2 regions of the Methylocystis sp. ATCC 49242 genome follow, and region 2 is predicted to be linked to the other one. Evidence: predicted binding sites of a transcription regulator. Region 2 holds the regulator's gene; the other holds the start of a gene.
The links. The regulator LexA, encoded in region 2, represses DNA repair genes until DNA is damaged. The targets are predictions, from matches to a motif close to TGTTCNNNNTGTGTTCNG.
Positions count from the first base shown of each region.

Region 1: a site for LexA is predicted at 1,203-1,220, ahead of recA (recombinase RecA). Genes of this name have one in related genera too.

Region 1 covers NZ_KE124774.1:3,501,533-3,504,943, reverse strand. Annotated here, with positions in the region: gene MET49242_RS19280 (CZB domain-containing protein) at 1-255, shown strand, start outside; gene MET49242_RS19275 (cytochrome c) at 261-605, opposite strand; gene MET49242_RS19270 (universal stress protein) at 648-1,076, opposite strand; gene recA (recombinase RecA) at 1,307-2,377, shown strand; gene alaS (alanine--tRNA ligase) at 2,658-3,411, shown strand, end outside.
Region 2 covers NZ_KE124774.1:4,266,849-4,270,259, forward strand. Annotated here, with positions in the region: gene MET49242_RS22785 (acetyl-CoA carboxylase carboxyltransferase subunit alpha) at 1-62, shown strand, start outside; gene MET49242_RS22790 (murein L,D-transpeptidase family protein) at 253-1,476, shown strand; gene lexA (transcriptional repressor LexA) at 1,642-2,355, shown strand; gene MET49242_RS22800 (ComEC/Rec2 family competence protein) at 2,481-3,411, opposite strand, start outside.

The sequences.
Region 1 (3,411 bases), 770 kb from region 2:
AAGGACAACGCCTGCCCGCTCGGCCAATGGCTTCATGGCGACGCCAAGATCAAATATGGGCATCTGCCGACTTTCGCCGGCTGCGTGAGCGCTCACGCCGTTTTCCATCGTGAGGCCGGCCGGGTCGCCGCCATGATCAACGACAAACGCTATACCGACGCCGACGCCGCCCTCGGCGCCGGCACGCCCTATACCTCCGCCTCCATGGCGACGGGCGTCGCGATCGCCAAGTTGCGCAAGGAAGTCGGCGCCTGAGACGCTCAGCGCCTCTGGATCGAGCCCAGATAGGCGAGCAGAGCCTCGATCTGCGCGGCGCTGAAGCGGAACTGGGGCATCTCCATGCCCTCATGGCCGACGACGATGCCCTCGCCCAGCGCCTCCTCCAGATTGTGAAGAGGATATTTGCGCGCGAGATGGCGGAAGGGCGGCGACTTCGGATTCGGGCTCTCGCCCGCGCGGCCGACGGCGTGGCACTTTCCGCAATTTTCCTGCGCGATCACAAGGCCGCGCCTGAGCATGGCCGCATTTCCGGCCGCGGCGAAAACCGCCGTTGAAAGGCCGAAAACGGCGCAAAGGGCAAGCGCGGAGATTTCGAATCGACGCATGGTCAAACTCTAGTCGCCGCTCCCGCCCCTGTCACGCCGCGCTTATTTGCGCACCACCAGAACGGAACATTTCGCGTGGCGCACGATCGTCTTGGCGTTCGAGCCCAGAAGATAGGTCGCCATGGTGGGACGGTGGGAGCCGACGACGATGAGATCCGCTCCCCAGTCCTCGGCCTCGGCGAGAACCTCCGGGTAGACCGCGCCGAACCGCACTGTGGAGGTTACCCGCTCGCGCGGCAGGTCGATCGCGGCCGTCAGGGCGGCCAGCTCCTTTTCCGCTGTCTCGCGCATCTCCTCGTCGAAATTCGGCGGGATATAGTCGATGAAGGCCACCGGCACGAGCGGCTGCACATTGATGAGCCGCAATTGCGCCCCGCCATTCGCTTTGGCCAGCGCGAGCGCCCCATCGAGCGCGAGCTGCGTCATTTCGGGCTCGCCCACGTCGACCGGCACAAGAATTTTGGAATACATGGGCGCCTCCCTTTGTTCGCCAATCTGCGCGCGATCCGCCGAATCTGTCCGACTATACTAGAGCGGCGGCCGCGCGCCACCCATTCGCCCGCCGCGGCCGCTGGCGTGATCGACGAAAATCGACGCGCGAACAAAAAAAGAACTTGGCGGCAAGAACAAATCATGCACAATAGGAATATCAACCGACCGTTGCCTCTGCCCACAAAACCGTGCCAGAAGGAATTTCAGCTGTGAGCCAAGCCAATCTCCGCCTCGTGGAAGGATCGTCCGTGGACAAGACCAAGGCCCTTGACGCCGCGCTGTCGCAAATCGAGCGCGCCTTCGGCAAGGGCTCGATCATGCGGCTCGGCAAGAATCAGAAAGCCGTCGAGATCGAGACGATCTCTACCGGCTCGCTCGGGCTCGACATCGCCCTGGGCGTCGGCGGCCTGCCGCGCGGTCGCGTGGTCGAGATTTACGGGCCCGAATCGTCGGGCAAGACGACCTTGACCCTCCATGTCATCGCCGAGGCGCAGAAGATGGGCGGCGTCTGCGCCTTCGTGGACGCGGAGCACGCTCTCGATCCCGTTTACGCCCGCAAGCTCGGCGTCAATCTGGAGGAGCTGCTGATTTCCCAGCCCGACACGGGCGAGCAGGCGCTCGAGATCACCGACACCCTCGTGCGATCCGGCGCGGTCGACGTGCTCGTCGTCGATTCGGTCGCGGCGCTGACGCCGCGAGCGGAAATCGAGGGAGAGATGGGCGACGTTCAGCCGGGCCTGCAGGCGCGCCTGATGAGCCAGGCGTTGCGCAAGCTTACCGCCTCCATCGCCCGCTCCAACACGCTCGTCATCTTCATCAACCAGATCCGCATGAAGATCGGCGTGATGTATGGCTCGCCGGAAACGACGACGGGCGGCAACGCCCTGAAATTCTACGCCTCCGTCCGGCTCGACATCCGCCGCACGGGATCCATCAAGGACCGCGACGAGGCGATCGGCAATCAGACTCGCGTCAAGGTGGTCAAGAACAAGGTTGCCCCGCCCTTCAAGCAGGTCGAATTCGACATCATGTATGGCGAAGGCGTCTCCAAGGTCGGCGAATTGATCGACCTGGGCGTGAAGGCGGGCGTGGTCGAAAAATCGGGCGCCTGGTTCTCGTACGACAGCCAGAGACTGGGCCAAGGCCGCGAGAACGCCAAGAATTTTCTTCGCCAGAACCCCGAAGCCGCCGCCCGTATCGAACAGGCGATTCGCGAAAACGCCGGTCTCATCGCGGAACGCATTCTCGACGTCGCCGATGGCGACGAGGCCGAGGACTGAACCGACCGGCGCGCCTCGCATGCGCTGCTTGGGCGCCATATGGTGTGACCCCGGCGGGTTTTCATCGCGTCAAAGGCCCGCTCATCGGGCCTTTTTCATTGCCGAAACCGCGCAGGACTGGCATATCGCCCGCAAATCCCGGATGTCCGGCGACATGAACCGCCGCCGGCGCCCGTTTCCCGATCGGGCGCGCTTGCCCGCAAGCGCCCTCGCGCGGACGGCCGGTTTCCCCATATGATCGTGGAGTGATCCCGATCCTGCTCCAGCGAGCTGCATGACAATGAGTGGCGTCAACCAGATCCGTTCGGCCTTTCTCGACTACTTCGTGCGCAATGGGCATGAGAAAGTCGCCTCCTCCCCGCTTGTGCCGCACAACGACCCGACGCTGATGTTCACCAATGCGGGCATGGTGCAGTTCAAGAACGTGTTCACCGGCGTCGAAAAACGCCATCAGGCGCGCGCAGCCTCCGCTCAGAAATGCGTGCGCGCCGGCGGCAAGCACAATGACCTGGACAATGTCGGTTACACGGCCCGGCATCACACATTCTTCGAGATGCTGGGGAATTTTTCCTTCGGCGACTATTTCAAGGAAGGCGCGATCGAACTCGCCTGGGGCCTGATCACCAAAGAATTCAGCCTGCCGGTCGAGAAACTCCTCGTCACCGTCTATCACGACGACGACGAGGCGTTCGATTTATGGAAGAAGATCGCCGGTTTCCACGACAGCCGCATCATCCGTATCGCGAGCTCCGACAATTTCTGGAGCATGGGCGACACCGGTCCCTGCGGCCCCTGCTCCGAAATCTTCTACGATCAGGGCGAGACGCTCACCGGCGGCCCGCCCGGGAGCCCGGGTGAAGACGGCGACCGATTCCTGGAATTCTGGAACCTCGTCTTTATGCAATATGAGCAGGTCGCCCCCGGCCAGCGCGCGCCGCTGCCGCGACCCTCGATCGACACCGGCATGGGGCTCGAGCGCATCGCCGCCCTTATGCAGGGCGTCACCTCCAATTACGAGATCGACCTTTTCCGCT
Region 2 (3,411 bases):
TTCGCCACGCCCGGGCCGAGAAGTTCCTCGCCATGGGCCGAAAGATCGAGGAAAAGCGTTAAGGTAAATCCGGCAAATTTGCGGTTTTCACCATTCCGGATGGCGCCTCGGACACTTTCTCGTCCCAATGTTTGGTCTAAATGCGGGTCGGCGCGGAAGGTCAGCCGTCGCGCCGGGTAAGGATTGCGTTACGCGCAGGCGTGTAAAGGTTCTCGGACACGCGGGGGCGTCGCGCAAAGGGGAGCGGGTCGCATGAATTTCCAGGGTTTCAAGCCGTTTGCGGTTGTTGCGGCCTTCGCCGCCTTCACGCTGGCGGCCTGCGAGGACGGGGGCTTTTCGCACCGCTCGCTCGCGCCCATTCCGCCGGAGACCGTCGCGCTGATGGAGAAGGTCGGCACGACGAAGGAAGCGCCGATGCTCATCCGCGCCTACAAGAAAGAGGCGGAGCTCGAGATCTGGAAGATGCGGTCCGACGGCCGCTACGTCCATCTCAAAACCTTCCCCATGTGCCGCTGGTCGGGCCAGCTCGGCCCCAAGACGCGCGAGGGCGACCGCCAGGTGCCGGAGGGCTTCTATTCGATCACGCCGGCGCAGATGAACCCGAATTCGGCCTATTACCTGTCCTTCAACGTCGGCTACCCGAACCAGCTCGACCGCGCGCTGGGGCATAGCGGCGGGACCATCATGGTGCATGGCGCCTGCTCGTCGGCCGGCTGCTTCTCCATGACCGACAAGCAGATCGCGGAAATCTACGCGATTGCCCGCTCCTCCTTCGGCGGCGGCCAGCGCGCAATCCAGATGCAGTCCTATCCCTTCAAGATGACGGCCGAAAATCTGGCCAAGCACCGGCTTGACCCGAACATCGGCTTCTGGAAGAACCTGAAGGAAGGCAATGATCACTTCGAGGTGACGAAAGAGGAGCCGCAGGTCGCTTTCTGCGGCCGTCATTATGTCTTCAACGCCACGCCCGCGGGACATATGGACGCGGCCTCGGCCTGTCCGCCCCTGAAGCACAATCCGGAGATCGCGGCCCAGGTCGCCGAAAAGGCGGCCAAGGATGACACCAAGGTGGCCGAACTCGCCGAAAGCGGCGTGAAGCCGGTTCGCGTCGTCTATCAGGACGGCGGTCAGAACCCGGCCTTCGCCTCGCGCGTCGCCGAGGTGAGCCGCCCCGAGGCGATCGCCCCGCCAGTCGAAATCGCGCTGGAGGAAAAACCGGCCCGCGGCGCCGGCAAGGCCGCGACGCAGCTCGCCGCCAAATCGCCCGTCGTGACGGTCGCTGCCGCCAAGGCCGCCGCCGAGAGCCGGGAGGCGGAGGCGCCGCATCCGGTGGCGCAGGCCTTCGCGCCCGACGACCGCCGCGAGATGCAGGCGCTCGCCAGCGACGACAGCCCGACGAGCTCGATCAAGAAAGCGGCTCCCCGGAAGCCCGGCGCCCCCGATCCGGCGACAAAGAACAAAGCCGCCGCCCATTAGAGCGGCGGCGCCTCCGCGCTAGCTCCAGTTAACAGCCCCCTGACATAAGGCTTGCGGAACGCACCGGGAACGCATATGAATCGTTCATGATTTGTTTTTGAGCGATTCAGGCTCCCCTGCGGGTCTGTGTCGACGCTACGGCGCGAGTTCAGGGGCCAACTTTCGATGCTGACAAAGAAGCAAAGCGACCTTCTGCGCTTCATACATGAACGCCTGAAGGAGTCCGGCGTGCCGCCGTCCTTCGACGAGATGAAGGATGCGCTCGATCTGAGATCGAAGTCGGGGATTCACCGATTGATCCTCGCGCTAGAGGAGCGGGGCTTCATCCGCCGTCTTCCCAATCGCGCCCGCGCGCTCGAGGTGCTGCGCCTGCCTGAATCAGCGACGCCGCGCGGCGGCGGAGGGTCGCGGGGCGGAAAATTCTCGCCGGCTGTCATCGAGGGCAATCTCGGCCGTGTGCGGCCGCTGCACGAGCGGCGGGAGGAGGAGACCGGGCAGAATGTGGCGATTCCGGTCATGGGCCGCATCGCCGCCGGCACGCCGATCTCCGCGATCCAGAGCCGCAGCCACACCATCAGCCTGCCGCCCGACCTTCTGACCAGCGGCGAGCATTACGCGCTGGAAGTGCGTGGCGACTCCATGATCGAGGCCGGCATCCTCGACGGCGACACGGTCGTCATCAAGAAGCAGGACAACGCCGACACCGGCGACATCGTGGTGGCTCTCATCGACGACGAGGAGGCGACGTTGAAGCGTCTGCGCAAACGCGGCGCCTCGATTGCGCTCGAAGCGGCCAATCCGGCTTATGAAACGCGCATCTTCGGGCCGGATCGCGTGCGTATTCAGGGGAAGCTCGTGAGCCTCCTGAGGAAATACTGATTGGCCCGCATTCGCCCCATGCCCGCGCATGGCGAATGGGGGCGCGGCGGGCGTCCCGGGGCCGGAGCGAAGCTTCCTCCAGTCCGCAGCGCCTTGAAGCAGGGGCGATGCAAAAAAAGCCGCGGTCAGTCGTCCAGCGGCTCCGCCGCCTGAGCGTCGTCATTGTCGCTTTCAATTTCAGAGGCCTCGGGCGTGGTGATCCGGCCGCGCCTTTCCTGCGGGGCCTGCGACCACGGCCGATCCTCGTCGACGCCGCGCGCTCTCGTCCATTCGATCTTCTCGCCCTTCAGTCGCAAGGAAATCGCGCCCGTTTCCACAAGCTTGCGACGATCTATGACGATCGGCGCGGCGCAACCTTCGGGCGCATGAAGCGGCGTGACGATGATCGCCGCGCGCGCGCAGTCTTCCAGAAAGGCGCCGCGCTCATTCACAAGGGCGACGATGCGCCCGTCGAACAGTCTTCCAACGCATCCCAGATCGTCGCAGGCGACGCCAGCTCCGGCGTCTGCGGCCGCGCGGGAATCCGCGTCGGCGCGCAACCATTGTTCGGACGCGAAGACGCTCGGTCTTTTGCCCAGAAGGGCGATTTCGCCGGAGGCGGCACGGAAGGCCGCCGAGTCGCCCGTCGGCGGAACGGCGAGATCGAAACCCGTTCCGTTTTTCGCGCCGAGCAGGCCGACGAGCGCCAGAGGTATCGCGGTCGCCCGGAGCGACCACGTCCGCCATAGCACCGCCGACAGAACGGCAAGCGCGAGAAAGACGATCGCCCAGGGCGCAAAAGCCTTCACATGCAGGCTCGCCCCCGGCGCGCTCGCGATCAGCCCCGCGAGATAGATGACGAGATCGATCCCGATCTTCAGATAGCGCCAGACGAAGCCGTCGAGGCCGAAAGGATAGAGGACCGCGCCGATCAGCGCGCAAGGCACGGCGAAAAATTCGATGATCGCCAGGGTCAGCGGATTTCCGACCAGCACATATGGACTGAGCTCGTGGAAATCATTGGCCATGAAGGAGGCGGTGGCGGAGGTGGCGCAAAGGGTCGCGAGAAGCGCCGCG